Regions from separate parts of the Fictibacillus sp. EA-CB0309 genome, predicted to be linked through region 1. Evidence: riboswitches for the same ligand, from Rfam matches in the RefSeq annotation. Region 1 holds a riboswitch; the other holds the start of a gene.
The links. A riboswitch is a leader RNA that binds a small molecule or an ion and turns the genes downstream of it on or off. The one in region 1 is predicted to bind glycine.

Region 1 (7,906 bases):
CCTGAATCAACTCCATGGTTACGATTGGATAATGCTGTATAGTGGCGAACAATTTGCAGCTCAGACACTTCAGGAAGGTCAGCTTCTTCCGTACGCAAATAATCGGAAGGAATGATTGACTCTACATTTATTTCTGGAACGTCAAGTTCAGGAATGCTGTACCCCACTCGACCTGGTTTGGACAATTCAAAAATTAATGACTGATGTTCTGTACGCATGCTAATCCCTCCAATACATTTGCAAGCTGATCGATCTCTTCTTTTGTTCGCATTTCCGTAACGGCTAAAAGCATATGGTTCTTAAGTTCTGAATACGAAAGACCCAAATCATAACCGCCGATGATGCCAGATTCTAATAGTTTTGCGTTCACTTCTTTAGCTGTACACTTTAACTCAATAACAAACTCGTTAAAGAACGGCCCTGTGAAGGCTGTTTTGAAGCCTTTTTCTTCAAGTACTTTTTTGCATAGTGTGCTTTTTGGATATTTTGGTGAGCCACTTCTTTAACACCTTGCTTACCTAGAGCAGTCATGGCAATGGATGCAGCAAGAGCATTTAGCGCTTGGTTTGAACAGATGTTACTTGTCGCTTTATCACGTCTGATATGCTGTTCTCTCGCTTGAAGCGTTAATACAAAACCGCGCTTCCCGTCTTCATCGAGAGTTTGACCAACTAAACGTCCAGGTACTTTACGCATTAACTTGGTTGTTACAGCAAAATATCCACAGTGAGGTCCACCAAAGCCTTGTGCGATTCCAAAAGGCTGTGCATCACCTACAACGATATCTGCCCCAAACTTCCCAGGGGAGTTAGTGCGCCTAAAGCTAACGGATTTGAAGAAACAACAAACATCCCTTTTGCTCCATGAACGATTTCTTCAATCTCTTTTAACGGTTCGATCTGACCGAAGAAGTTTGGATATTGCACGATCACACATGCCGTTTCTTCATCCACCTCAGCACGCAAGGCGTTGAGTGACGTCATTCCGTCTTCCATTTCAACTTCAACCACTTCTAAATGCTGTCCTTTAGCATATGTCTTCAGAACATCACGAGATTCTGGATGAACGGACTTGGAAACAACGATCTTCTTTCTGCGCGTTTGCGCTGCTGACAATAGACCTGCTTCAGCAAGTGAAGTTCCGCCATCATACATGGAAGAGTTAGCAACATCCATACCTGTTAATTCACAGATCATCGTTTGAAACTCGAAGATCGCTTGAAGTTCACCTTGAGAAATCTCAGGTTGGTAAGGTGTATATGCTGTGTAAAACTCAGAACGCAGAAGCATATGGTTAACGATTGATGGAGTGTAATGATCGTAAACTCCTGCTCCTAGGAATGATGCATATTCTTTTGTATTTTTGTTTAACGCAGCCAATCGGCCCATTTCCTTAACTAGCTCAGGTTCAGACAATGCTTCCTCAATTTGTAAGCGTCCTTTAAAACGAACTTCTTCTGGAATATCCTGAAAAAGATCTTCTGTCGTTTCAATTCCAATCGTTTCAAGCATTTCCTTTTATCTTGGTCTGTCATTGGCAAATAGCGGAACGTCATGGTTTCTCCTCCTTAAGAACTCTATTTTCCTCGTTTATAAAATGGTGAAGTGACTACTTTTGCTTTTAAGCGCTTTTGGCGAATCTGTACTTCGACTTCGGTACCAAGCTCTGTATACTCTTTTTCGAGCAAAGCAAGGCCTAGATTCTTCTTCAGTGTTGGCGATTGTGTACCGGTAGTAACTTCACCGATCTTCACATCACCTTTGTATACTTCATAATGAGAACGCGGGATACCTTTATCGATCATTTCAATGCCGACAAGCTTCCTTGGTGCCCCATTCTTCTTTTGTTCTGCCAGTACTTCTTTTCCGATAAAATCTTCTTCTTTATCTGTTTTTACAGCGAATCCGATTCCTGCTTCTATTGGAGTGATCTCTTTTGTAAGTTCTTGACCGTATAGAGCGAGCTTAGCTTCAAAACGAAGCGTGTCACGCGCACCAAGTCCTGCTGGAAGCAAACCATCTTCACTGCCAGCTTCAAGAATGGATCTCCACAATTTTTCAGCATGTTCAGTTTTCAAATAAATCTCAAACCCGTCTTCACCTGTGTAGCCTGTTCGAGAAACAAGAGCAGATATTCCAGCTAATGAAACATCTTCTTTAAAACGGAAGAATCCGATCTCAGAAAGGTTTGTATCCGTAAGCTTTTGTAAAATTTCTTCTGCTTGTGGTCCTTGAATAGCGAGTTGCGCATATTCAGGAGACACATTCACAAGTTCTACACCTTCAGGCTTTTTGCTCATAAGCCATTCGAAATCTTTTTCAATATTTGAGGCATTCACAACGAGCAAGTAATCGTTATCATTTCTTTTATAAATTAAAAGGTCATCTACTGTACCGCCGTTTTCATAGCACATAGCCGTATATTGCGCTTGGCCGTTTTGAAGTTTGGAAACATCATTTGTCATCGTATATTGCAAGAACGATAATGCGTTAGGTCCTCTTACATCAAATTCTCCCATGTGAGATACATCGAATAGACCTGCTTTTGTTCTTACAGCCTCGTGTTCCTCTTTGATACTTGAGAACTGAACAGGCAATTCCCAACCACCAAAATCAATTACTTTTCCACCGTGTTCTTTGTATGTTTCGAATAGCGGTGTTCGTAACAATGTAGCCATGTGAATTCCTCCTTTTTCATACTTAAAAATTTTCGGACTTTTCTGGACAAAAAAAGGACAGAAAGACCCCTTCAAAATGGGATCCTCTGTCCTGCAACCTGTAAGTTTCTCAGTATAGCTTCCTGAGTTTCTTCGTTGGTGGCTTTCATCTATTAAAAAGCACTCTCCAGAGATGCGTCTAGCAAGAGTCTTTTTGCCTGAGAGTTTCACAATTGTTTGCTCCTTCGGCGCTGCTAACGCAGTCTCTCCTCTTACTTTCATTCGCGAGTATGTTATTGTCCAAGGTCGCACATACTATTACTATGTTTACTACATTATTATCCTATCATTTTTACAAATGGAATGGCAACGAACTTTTTTAAAGAAAGGAAATCCGTTATGAAAATCGACGTTCAGTTTCAGCAAGATTGGCATGATGACTTTTTTAAGCGTGTGGAAGAAGATGGACCTTGGGCCAATTGGGATATGTATAACTTGGCGCTCGAGGCAGAGAATCATTTGGCAATTCCTGATTTTCTAGGACTTCAAGCTCCGAACCATCTCCCACAGATGACTTTTTTGCCACATCAGCTGGACGTTGCAACAACCGTTATTGAACAAATGAACGGAAAAGCAATATTAGCAGATGAGGTTGGGCTAGGGAAAACGATAGAAGCAGGATTAATTCTCAAAGAATATATGATTCGTCGTTTAGCGAAAAAGATTCTGATTCTTGTTCCCGCATCACTTGTTATTCAGTGGACAAACGAATTGAATCAAAAGTTCTTTATCCCTGCTATTGCACAGAAAAAGCTTACGTCTGGGAACAATGCGACGTTGTTGTATCTTCTATTGATACTGCCAAGCGCGCTCCCCACCGTGATATCGTGCTAAATCAGGATTATGATCTCGTTATTATAGATGAAGCACACAAACTCAAAAACAAAAAAACAAAAAACTATGAATTTGTACAGTTGTTAAAAAAGAAGTTCTGTTTATTGTTAACCGCTACTCCTGTACAAAATAGAGTTGAGGAGATTTTTAATCTTGTATCTCTATTGAAACCAGGACACCTCGGAAACAGAGAGAACTTTGATAAAGACTTTAAAGAAGATAAGTATTCCCTTAAGAATGAAGAGAAGTTAAAGCAACTTGTTAACAAAGTAATGGTACGTAACAGACGTGAAGAAACCGGTCTAAAATGGCCGAAACGCCTTGTTAAAACCATACCTATTACATTATCAAAAACCGAACGTGATCTATATGATGAAATTTCAAAACTGAAACGAGACCCATACTTTGATCGAAGTAAGTTCTCAATCGTTACATTGCAGCGTGAAGCATGCAGTTCTCGAGAAGCTGTATTTTTAACACTTAAAAACATGTTGCAAAAAGAGGTACCTTCGACGTTGATGGAGAACCGGATCGTTGACTTAATGAAAAAAATCGAAATGGTCGACCAAAATTCCAAAGCTCTAAAAGCATTGGAACTCATCCAATCGATCGATTCCAAGGTCATTATTTTTACAGAGTATCGCGCTACTCAATTGTACTTACAGTGGTTTTTACAGCAGCACGGCATCTCTTCAGTACCTTTTAGGGGCGGGTTTAAAAGAAGCAAAAAGGATTGGATGACCCACCTCTTTAGAACACGCGCTCAAGTGTTAATCGCAACTGAAGCAGGGGGAGAAGGAATTAACCTTCAATTCTGTCAGCATATTATCAACTATGATCTACCATGGAACCCGATGCGGATCGAACAGCGAATCGGACGTATCCACCGTATTGGCCAGCAAGGGGATGTTCATATCTACAACTTTGCAACTCAAAACACAATAGAGGAACATATCTTAAATCTGCTATACAACAAAATTAACCTATTTGAAAGTGTTATTGGAGAGCTCGATGAGATTTTAACAAAATTTGAGATCAAGAACATAGAGCGACATATAGCAGACATCATGAACACGTCTGATAGTGAAGGTGAGATCCGAGTGAAGATGGATAATCTTGCTTCCTTAATCAACTTGGATGGCGGGATCAAGCAGAAAGGATGGGAAGAGCATGCAGCAGCACGAGATACATCGCTTTCTTGAACGATATTTTGATGCAAATGAATGCCGGATTCTTGAAAAAAACTTTAGTTATATGAAAGTCCAATTGACCACAGAACTGGACAAAGTCTTAATGAATCGCCCGTTCTACTGGCATTATCTTGAGAAAACCGGTGGTACACCAAATCCGATGACGTTAACACTTGTAACAGGACAACAGCAAGCACCTGATGGAAAAGGCGAGTTTATCCATTTTGGGTCACCACGACTTCACCAAATCTTTGGATCGACGAAGAAACTCGCGTCTTTTATTCGGCTGTATGAATCTGTCCCACAACAAGGAGCACAAGTACCGCTGCAACCATGGCTCTGCCTAAATGTTAAAGTCACCTATCAATGTGATCAAAAGAAAGACCGAGTACTTTCTTATGGTATTCAATTGATTAATGGAACAATTGAAGATCAATTTCATCAGCGTCTTCAAAAAATGTTATTAACGAAAAGGATTCCGGATTTTTGTTATACACTTTCTCCATTTATTAAGCCTCAGAGTGCAATCAAACGATTGGAGAACAAAATCCAAGAAGTGATTGATGCAGATAACCACACGTGGGCAGAGGATGCGAGAAGCCGTTGGAAAGAAGATCAGGATTTATTGGAGAGCTTTTATGAGGATTCTCTCACGAAGCCAGAAGCGTATCACGTAGAAAAAGAAGCACTCCGTACGCAGTACGAGCCGAAAATTATCGTAGAGATCATAAACGGGGGCTCTTTTACCTTTCATGATGTCTGTTTTCGCAAACTTTGTTGCAGTGTCACACCTTCCCGCCTGACCCGCAGGAGTCTCGCACCTTCCACTACAAACAAGTGTTCAAAGAAGACAATAAAAAAAAGGAAAAGCAACAATCCTTTAAAAAACAGACTTCATAATACAATGTAAATAAGAGCCAGGTTCTGTACCCGGCTCTTCCTTTTTCCAGCCAATCCCTATTTTCTTCTTTTTTACGAAATGCTAACCCAAGCGCCATTGGAACAACACCAAACAAATAAGTGAGTATTGGCTCTCTTTTATTTTTTTAGAAATTCGCCTTTCCTTTCTTACGGCTTTTGGTTCATCCAAATATTTAACAATTTTTTGTGTAAGAATTTTAATAACGTCTGTACCTGCAGCCATTGACAAAACTCCTTTTGATTACATTCACTTCTTAGTTTTGTCTAATTGCTCCATATTTAAACGATTTAACTTCTCTAGAATTTCATGACACACTTCTTCAGTAGTGAAATGATCAGTGACGATCTCAATATCACTTCTTTCATAATGCTTACTTCTCTCATCAAAAAGCGCCTGTACTTCCTCTTTCGTTCGAGTTAATAATAAAGGTCTTTTATTTCTTTCGTCTTCTTTCATCAGCCTATTCCACAGAACCGGAAAACTTGTCTTTAAGTAGATGACGATCCCTTTACTTTTCATGTAGGACAGATTTTCTTCCCTTACGACTGCCCCGCCTCCAGTCATCACTACAGCATGCTCGAGCGGCAGTTGTCGAATGGCAAGTGATTCATAATTTCGGAACGCTTCTTCACCTTCGTTGTGAAAGATTTCCTTTATGGTCTTCCCTCTAAGTTTTTCAACGGTCGAATCAACGTCATAAGGCGGAACTTCTAACTGTTTAGAAAGTTGTTTCCCTACAGATGTTTTTCCGCAACCCATAAATCCGACTAAGTATATGATGTTCAAAATTCAACCCTCCACCCATTTTGTTACGCTTTTCTGTTTTACATTATAATACACTTTCGCTCTTCTTGTATGCTGTCGAGCTGTAACAGCATCAATATCAAACACAACTTCATCTTCTGACATTTTCGAGATCACTATTTGTATACGGCCTTCATTCACATTCAATAGGTGCTCTGAAGGAAAGTAAACGACAACATCAACCAATTCAGAAGCGCGGTCAACAGCTTGCTGTAAAAGACGAACTTGAAGCATTTGTTCTTCTTGCAAATAAACAAACTCTCGTTCAGAAAACACATTCTCTGTAACAAAACTAAAGAAGATCAGGATCATAAAACAAAGAGTAACAACAAGGGGATACACGAATCCTCTTTCATTCATTATTCTAATCTCCTAAAAACACGTATAAATTCTTTTCCTTGTGCATCCCTTAGAGTTATTTTAATAAATTTTTCAGATGTGTACGTCACTACCATATCTTGAACATTTTGTACCCACACTTCATGTCCTAACCCATTCACTTGTTTACGTATAAGAGAATGATATTTTGTAAAACTTAGTTCATCACCCGTCGTTTGAGTAATGTACAACCCGTTGTTTCTTACTTCAATCGATTTCCTTCTCTCACTTCTTTACCTAACATAGAAAAAAATAATGCTGTTTCTTCAAGTAGGATTGAAGGTGGATGTCTCTGAATGGGGAAAAGCAGCAACGGGATGAGTGAGGCAAGTACAAGCAGAACGCCAAGTGCAATAATTGCTTCTATAAGGGAATGACCATCTTTATTAAGAAACCGTTTAGTAAGAACTTGCACAGGTTTGGTACTCTTTATCGTTAGAACCTTGAAACGCAATACATATTTCATACTCATCTGTAACACCTTTTCTTGTTAATAGGTGATAACGTATACCTTCTTGGGTCCACTCTTTTTCTGTCACCGGCCCTTCATCCGCACTATATATTGCAGCGGCTAAATCTACTTCTGTCATAGCGTATAAAAGTTCTTTAGAGGTTTTTTGTTCTTGATAAGCGACATGGATGAAAGGTAAACAGATGGAACACACTGCGGAGATCAGCAAAACGCTTAGCATGGCTTCAAGTAATAGATAGCCTTTAGAGTTTCGTAACATAAAACTTTCCTTTACCAATCTGAAATACCATCTTATACGTACCATTTGCAGAATGAATGTAGATTGTTCCTGCTCGACTAATATTTCCGTATTGATTAAACTGAATCGTTAAAAGGATTGTAAAGCTTTCAAAACGTATGTGTTCTGGAAAAGTTCGTTTTAGTGGCTCACGTAAACCGTTTCCCCTTACTTCATATACATGAGTCTTGTTGTCAATGGACAAATTATAAATTCGATTTTCATTGATCGCTTTTTGCTGCATATGAACGATGTCTTTTTGGAAGGATCGTAAAAAGTATTCTGTTTCTCTATTTTTCCTAAACGTGTCAAA
Region 2 (7,906 bases), 1.4 Mb from region 1:
GATCAGGTGTTATTTATAAAAAAGAAGGCAACAAAGCGTACGTCGTAACAAACCATCACGTTGTTGAAGATGCGAATCAGATTGAAATCACATTAAGCAACGGTTCAAAATTAAAAGGAACGCTTCGCGGTTCAGATCCTCTGATGGATTTGGCTGTTGTTGAAATTGATGGCAGCAAAGTAGACAGTGTCGCTGAATTTGGGGTATCGGGTGACCTTAAACGCGGAGAACCTGCGATTGCAATCGGTAATCCGTTAGGAAACTTCCCTGGCTCTGTTACACAAGGGATCGTATCAAGTGCTGACCGCTCTATTCCCATTGATCTTGATCAAGACGGCAATCCTGATTGGCAAGCAGAAGTTATTCAGACCGATGCAGCCATTAATCCAGGTAACAGCGGTGGAGCGTTAATTAATATTGCGGGTCAGGTGATCGGCATTAACTCTTCTAAGATTGCTCAGAATGAAGTAGAGGGAATTGGATTCGCTATTCCTTCAGATGTAGCAAAACCAATTATCGAAGACCTTGAGAAATATGGTGAGACGAGAAGACCATTCTTGGGTGTTAACATCATTCCGCTTTCTCAAGTGAATACGTATCAGCGTGAACAAACGCTTAAGATTCCAAACAGTGTCAAAGATGGTGTCGTTGTAATGGAAATCACGCCAGCTTCTCCAGCGGCTCGAGCGGGAATGAAGGAAATGGATGTTATTACGGAGATGGGTGGAGAGAAGATTAAGGATCCAGTCGCTCTTCGTAAGTTCCTTTACACGAAAGCTAAAATTGGTGATGAAGTCGATGTAACGTTCTATCGTGATGGTAAGAAACAGACCGTCAAAGTTGAGTTGAGCGGTGGAAGACAAACGCAATAAATGTGATGAACAGGGGGCTTATGGTTTCCCTGTTTTTTTGTTTTGTTAGGCTTCGATGTCTTTGAAAGAGGTTGATTTCCGTTCCAGGCTGCTCGCTTTCCGCGGGGCAGTCGGTGAGCCCTTGCCGCTATGCGCCCTAAAGGGTCTCACCTGACCGCTTGTCCCGCAGGAGTCTCGCACCTTGCACTACAATCAACTTGGCAAAGAAGAGAATGAATAATAAAATCTTAAAGCAACACCCTGTTAGAGAAGAGTTTTTATTTCTACTACTTTGATGCTTTGTACTGATTTTTGGTTCAAGGTGTTTGCTTCTGGTTGTTTCATAAAACTGTTAAGCGGTTTGCATGTTACGAGGAGTGTTTAAAGTTGTTGAAGTTGGCTCCACATGTGGACAACTTTATTTGAAGGAGATTGTTTACACACAGACGTAAGTTCATTAGTGTAAGAAGAAGCATTGTGGATAAGTAAGGAGTGAAGATTTTGATAATTATTTGCTGTAAAGAGCATGCAGAGCTTGCGATTGACATCATTGTGGATGAATTTGAAACACCGCCTGTTGTGGAGTTACTAACAGAAAATAGTGAGTTATCAACAGGTTGTGAATACTGCAGCAACGACGGTACATATAAAGTATCGAACATATGAACGCCTACAATATATGGCCTTAAATGTGCATATGTGGATAAGTTCTGGGGATAACTTATTTGAAAGGAAGTTTTCAACAAGTGAATATATCAATCGTATCGGTAGGAAAGTTAAAAGAAAAATACTTGAAGTTAGGTATTGATGAATACTTAAAAAGACTAGGGCCGTATGCCAAAGTTGAAATTATAGAAGTTCCTGATGAAAAAGCACCTGAAACTTTAAGTGATCAAGAGATGATCATGGTTAAAAATGCTGAAGGTGAAAGGATTTTAGCAAAGATCGGGCAAGATGTGCATGTCATTGCAATGGCGATTGAAGGAAAGGCCGTTTCATCGGAAGACTTGGCTAAAAATTTGGATCAGCTTGCAACCTATGGGAAAAGCAAAGTAGCCTTCGTCATTGGAGGATCGTTGGGGTTAAGTGACGCTGTTATGAAGCGCGCGAATGAGAAGATTTCGTTTGGAAAGATCACTTATCCGCATCAATTGATGAAACTTGTTCTTGTTGAGCAGATTTATCGGGCTTTTCGGATTAATCGGGGAGAACCGTATCATAAGTAAATGATGCATGGCTTTTAATCTACACTGGGTTAACATTTGACAAAACCCAAAATCCATAATAGTATTAAAAACTATTCAGAACTACTTAAATTTAATAGATAGCAAGCTATGATTGCTGTGGGTCGTACTACAGCAGGAGCAGCTTCTGGAGAGACCGCTTGTTAAGCGGCGCCGAAGGGTTCACAATCTCAGGCAAACGGACAGAAGAGTATTGAATTTTGACATTGTTGTGCCTGTTATTTATAGCGCATTGAATGCTTTTTTCATATTCTAATGTACAAGAGATTGGAGAATTTTCCAGTCTCTTTTTTTCGTTTGATTTGCATCTTAGAAGGAGGATTCATACGTGTCACAGCAAGAGTTGAAGAGGGATTTGGCTAACCGTCATGTGCAGCTGATTGCCATTGGCGGAACAATTGGTACGGGGTTATTTTTAGGTTCAGGAAAAGCGATTCAGCTTGCCGGGCCGTCTGTTATATTTGCTTATTTAATCGTTGGGATCGCGTTGTTTTTCATGATGAGAGCGCTAGGGGAACTGCTGCTTTCGAACGCAGGTTATGAGTCGTTTACCGATATTGCAGAGGACTATCTTGGTCCGCGAGCTGCTTTCATCACAGGCTGGACGTATTGGTTCTGCTGGATCATGACAGCAATGGCCGATGTGATTGCTGTCGGTGTTTACGTGCAATATTGGTTTGACATACCGCAGTGGGTTCCGGCGATTGTCAGTTTGCTTCTTTTACTTGGGCTCAACCTTTTAACAGTTAAGCTTTTCGGGGAATTGGAGTTTTGGTTTGCTCTAATCAAGGTGGTTACGATTCTCGCGTTAATTGTAATTGGGGTTGTTTTACTAGTGATAGGTTATCAGACTGATGCGGGAACCGTCTCAATGAACAATCTGTGGAACCATGGAGGTCTGTTTCCCAATGGGATGACCGGATTCTTACTATCGTTCCAGATGGTTGTGTTCGCGTTTGTGGGAGTGGAATTGGTCGGTGTGGCGGCAGCAGAAACGTCTGATCCTAGAAAAAATATTCCGTCTGCGATCAATAAGATTCCACTTCGAATTCTGTTTTTCTACGTTGCCGCATTGATTGTGCTCCTTTGCATCAATCCCTGGACTCAATTAAACGCAGCGGAAAGTCCGTTCGTTAAAACGTTCAGCTTAATAGGGATTCCGCTTGCGGCTGGAATTATTAATTTCGTTGTCCTGACATCCGCGGCATCTGCGTGTAACAGCGGATTGTTTTCGACTAGCCGCATCCTGTTTACGTTGAGCAAGAGTGAACAGGCTCCTCAATCTTTTAAGAAACTGACTAAAAATCATGTGCCTGGAAACGCGCTATGGGTATCTGCTTTTGTCGTTTCAGTAGGAGCGCTCCTGAGCAAACTGGTTCCGGAGCAGGCTTTTGGCATTGTAACCACGATCAGTGCCATTTGTTTTATCTGGGTGTGGAGCGTCATCTTAATTAGTCATATCAAATATTGTAAAAATCGTTCGGATCTGCACAAAAAGTCAGCATTTAAAGCACCTTTTGCTCCGTTCATTAACTATGTGGTTCTAGCGCTATTCGGGCTGATCCTGATTGTGTTGCTCGTTGCAGATGCTACTCGTCCAGCGTTATTGCTGACACCTTTGTGGTTTATTTTATTATTTATACTGTATTCGTCCAAAAATTCAACGAAACGGCTGCGTGAAGTGGACATCGATCTAAAATAGGTTCACGGCCCTTATTTTTAGAGCATAGGATAGCTGTAAATTACGAAAAAATAGGTGATCCGATGAAAGAGCCTTCCGTTGTTTACAGTGAAATTCCTTTTATAGCAAGCTATGAAAACACATTGAGTCAGAATGAATGCCAACAATTGATGGATATGGCTAAAGAAAATCTAAAGCCGTCGACGGTCGTAGGGGCGTCAAACACACGAAAGTCAGATCAAGCGTGGCTTCCTCATCATTTAAATGAAACGGTTCAACAAATAACAGAACGCATTTCGTCCATCGTAGGGCAGCCGCTCAGTCATGCAGAACAATTACAAGTTGTTAGGTATCAAGTTGGAGGGAAATTTGATGCCCATTTCGACACATTTAGTCCTTCCACCCAGTTAGGAAGAACGTATTTATCAAATGGGGGACAACGAATCGTTACAGCACTTCTCTATTTAAACTCTGTAACTGATGGAGGAGGAGAAACGTTTTTTCCAGCTTTAAAATTTGAGGTAGCTCCTTCACAAGGGAATATGCTCGTTTTTGAAAATTGCATCAAGCATACAGATCAGCCACACCCACTTTCCTTTCATGGGTCTCGTCCATTAACAGCAGGAGAAAAGTGGATTGCTACTCTGTGGTTTAGAGAAAAGCCACGACATTAATCGAAAACAATTAAGGCCAGAGATTTTGCTAAATCTCTGGCCTTTTCTAGCTTTTTAAAAATAGTATTTTGAAAATCCATCAACTACTCATTTGTTTGTTTAACATCGAAACGATCAGCGTCCATCACTTTTACCCATGCTGCGATAAAGTCGCGAACGAATTTTTCTTTGTTGTCATTTTGTCCATACACTTCAGCTAAAGCACGAAGTTCTGAGTTTGATCCGAAAACAAGGTCAAAGCGGGATGCTGTACGTTTCACTTCGCCTGTCTTACGGTCGCGGCCTTCATATTGGTTGAAGCCCGTTAATTTCCACTCAATGCCCATATCAAGCAAGTTCACGAAAAAGTCGTTCGTTAACGTGCCTACACGGTCCGTGAATACGCCGTGTTTTGTGCCATCATAGTTTGTCCCAAGAACACGCATACCGCCGAGAAGGACTGTCATTTCAGGTGCAGATAGACCGAGTAGCTGAGCTTTGTCTACGAGCATTTCTTCAGGGCTCGTAGAGTATTCTTTCTTCTGATAGTTGCGGAATCCATCAGATACAGGCTCTAACACATCAAATGTATCGGCATCTGTTTGCTCTTGTGTTGCATCACCGCGTCCAGGTGTAAATGGAACCGTTACATCGAAGCCTGCATCTTTTGCTGCTTTTTCAACGGCTGCGCTTCCTCCGAGAACAATTAAGTCGGCTAGACTTACCTTCGTGTCGAGCTGGTTTTGAATATCTTGATAGATTCCTAGAACTTTCTCCAGCTGTGCAGGTTCGTTTGCTTCCCAATCTTTTTGAGGTGCCAGACGAATGCGTGCACCGTTTGCTCCTCCACGCATATCAGAATTGCGGTATGTGCTTGCTGAAGCCCAAGCGGTTTTTACGAGTTCGCTCACTGTTAATCCTGAATTTAAGATTTTTTCTTTTAGTGCTGCTATATCTGACGGTGATAAATCATAATCAACATTTGGAACAGGATCCTGCCAGATGAGTTCTTCTTCTGGAACCTCTGGACCTAAATATCGAACTTTTGGTCCCATGTCACGGTGAAGCAATTTAAACCAAGCCCGTGCGAAGGCATCAGCAAACTCATCTGGGTTCTCGTAATAACGGCGGGAAATTTTTTCATAGTCTGGATCCCTACGTAATGCCATATCCGCTGTTGTCATCATCGTTTTCACTTTAATAGAAGGATCTTCGGCATCAGGAGCCATATGCTCTTCCGTCATATCGATAGGTGTCCATTGATATGCACCTGCAGGACTTTTTGTTAACTCCCACTCGTAGCCGAACATTAGGTCGAAGTAGCCGTTATCCCACTTAGTTGGGTTTGACGTCCAAGCTCCTTCTACACCACTGGAGATGGTGTCGCGTCCTTTTCCGCTTCCGTGTTTGCTCAGCCAACCGAAGCCTTGTGTCTCAAGGTTTGCCGCTTCCGGATCGTCCCCAACAAGAGAAGGGTCACCTGCGCCGTGCGCTTTTCCAAAAGTATGTCCGCCGGCTATAAGGGCAACCGTTTCTTCGTCATTCATCGCCATGCGACTAAACGTATCACGAATATCACGGGCACTTGCCAGTGGATCGGGTTTTCCGTTCGGCCCTTCTGGATTCACGTAGATCAGACCCATCTGTACGGCTGCTAGTGGCTTTTCTAGCTCACGGTCGCCGGAATAACGGTTGTCCGCTAACCATTCTTTTTCCGTACCCCAATACACGTCTTCTTCTGGGTGCCATATATCTTCACGTCCGCCAGCAAAACCAAATGTTTTTAACCCCATGGATTCAATGGCCACGTTACCTGTTAAAACAAGCAAGTCCGCCCACGAGATCTTATTTCCATACTTTTGTTTGATTGGCCATAAAAGACGGCGTGCTTTATCAAGATTAACGTTATCAGGCCAGCTGTTTAGTGGTGCAAAACGCTGTGATCCTGATGCGCTGCCTCCACGTCCGTCAGCTGTTCGGTATGTACCTGCAGCATGCCAAGACATACGGATGAAGAATGGACCGTAGTGACCGTAGTCAGCTGGCCACCAATCCTGGCTGTCTGTCATCAACTCATGAAGATCTTTTTTCAGCGCATCGTAATCCAGCTTAGAGAATTCTTCGCGATAATTAAAGTCATCTCCCATCGGATTTGATTTTTTGTCATGTTGGCGCAGAACATTTAAATTGAGCTGGTTCGGCCACCATTCTTTATTTGTCGTACCACGAGGAGCTGTCGACGTTGTAATTGCACTATCTTTGTGGTGGGTAACAGGACATTGGCCTGCAGACGTATGCTCTTTTTGATCGGGCTTATTGTTGTTTTCCATTACAATTCTCCTTCCTATTTTGGAACACAAAATTGCAAACATTACAAAGCCATGATGTAAAATTTTAGATTATTATGATAATTATTATTATAGAGGACAGAAATGTGGATTCAAAGCGTAATGCACTTTGAGTATTAATTTCTGGATTTCCAATGAAAAAGGGAAGTACGGAGAAACATCTCATGCATTAATTAAGCAGAAGTTTTGGCTATGGTAAAATCAAGATATCTGTATAAAATAGAGAGGAATTACTCTAATGTCTAACCTACCGAATTGCCCGAAATGCAGCTCAACCTATACATACGAGGATGGAAGTTTTCTTGTTTGCCCAGAATGTGCTCATGAGTGGTCGGCAGATAGCGAAACTACTGATCAAGATGAAAAGGTTGTAAAAGATTCGAACGGCAACATTTTACAAGATGGTGATTCTGTATCCGTCATTAAAGACCTTAAAGTAAAAGGCACATCTTCTGTTATTAAGATTGGAACAAAAGTAAAAGGAATCGTCTAGTTGAAGGCGATCATGATATTGATTGCAAAATTGACGGATTCGGCGCTATGAAGCTTAAATCAGAGTTTGTGAAAAAGATCTAGCTTTATTTCATAAAAAATAACCACCTCAACTCTATGAGGTGGTTATTTTTTATGGCTTGATGATGAATTATTTCAACGATTTTTCCGCTAAGAAAAGTTGGGATTTGGTTAATAAAAAAAGATTAAACATCGAACACTTAGGGTATTTAAAGAAAGTATGTGTGTAAAAATATTAAATACAAACCTTCATGTACTAGCATCAACAGATTTATCACCAAAGGAGAGGAAGAATGAATATACAGTTTGATCAATATAAGCAGTTAGGTATTCGGAAAATGTGGGGAAGTAAAAACCAAACCATTTCTTCCGTCTGCTATGATTCCAGAAACGTAACTCGTAATTCTTCCTTTGTATGTTTAACAGGAGAAAATGTTGACGGTCATTTCTATATGGATAGCGCCATTCAAATGGGTGCAGTAGTGGTGGCTGGTGAAAATGAAATGTTACTAAAAGAGGCAAGCGAAAAATACAGCGGGTTAACTTTTTTGCATGTCCATGATGCCCGTGTATTTATGGCTCGTTTATCCATTCTCTTTAATAAGAATATTCATGA

Region 2: another riboswitch for glycine. It lies ahead of ACEWFH_RS02030 (amino acid permease); the one in region 1 lies ahead of gcvT (glycine cleavage system aminomethyltransferase GcvT).

What each region holds. Positions count from the first base shown of each region.
Region 1 is NZ_CP169271.1:1,726,606-1,734,511, reverse strand. Features, by position in the region: gene gcvPB (aminomethyl-transferring glycine dehydrogenase subunit GcvPB) at 1-218, opposite strand, end outside; gene ACEWFH_RS09630 (hypothetical protein) at 194-370, opposite strand; partial or broken gene gcvPA (aminomethyl-transferring glycine dehydrogenase subunit GcvPA) at 388-1,511, opposite strand; gene gcvT (glycine cleavage system aminomethyltransferase GcvT) at 1,577-2,677, opposite strand; glycine riboswitch at 2,853-2,938, opposite strand; partial or broken gene ACEWFH_RS09615 (DEAD/DEAH box helicase) at 3,020-3,936, shown strand; gene ACEWFH_RS09610 (DEAD/DEAH box helicase) at 4,039-4,752, shown strand; partial or broken gene ACEWFH_RS09605 (YqhG family protein) at 4,721-5,485, shown strand; gene ACEWFH_RS09600 (YqzE family protein) at 5,723-5,884, opposite strand; gene ACEWFH_RS09595 (shikimate kinase) at 5,909-6,448, opposite strand; gene comGG (competence type IV pilus minor pilin ComGG) at 6,452-6,826, opposite strand; gene ACEWFH_RS09585 (competence type IV pilus minor pilin ComGF) at 6,826-7,035, opposite strand; gene ACEWFH_RS09580 (hypothetical protein) at 7,047-7,259, opposite strand; gene ACEWFH_RS09575 (hypothetical protein) at 7,243-7,575, opposite strand; gene comGD (competence type IV pilus minor pilin ComGD) at 7,559-7,906, opposite strand, start outside.
Region 2 is NZ_CP169271.1:326,988-334,893, forward strand. Features, by position in the region: gene ACEWFH_RS02010 (S1C family serine protease) at 1-872, shown strand, start outside; gene ACEWFH_RS02015 (hypothetical protein) at 918-1,052, opposite strand; gene ACEWFH_RS02020 (CxxH/CxxC protein) at 1,353-1,517, shown strand; gene rlmH (23S rRNA (pseudouridine(1915)-N(3))-methyltransferase RlmH) at 1,598-2,077, shown strand; glycine riboswitch at 2,213-2,291, shown strand; gene ACEWFH_RS02030 (amino acid permease) at 2,424-3,797, shown strand; gene ACEWFH_RS02035 (prolyl hydroxylase family protein) at 3,860-4,450, shown strand; gene katG (catalase/peroxidase HPI) at 4,534-6,759, opposite strand; partial or broken gene ACEWFH_RS02045 (zinc ribbon domain-containing protein YjdM) at 7,016-7,353, shown strand; gene ACEWFH_RS02050 (UDP-N-acetylmuramoyl-L-alanyl-D-glutamate--2,6-diaminopimelate ligase) at 7,584-7,906, shown strand, end outside.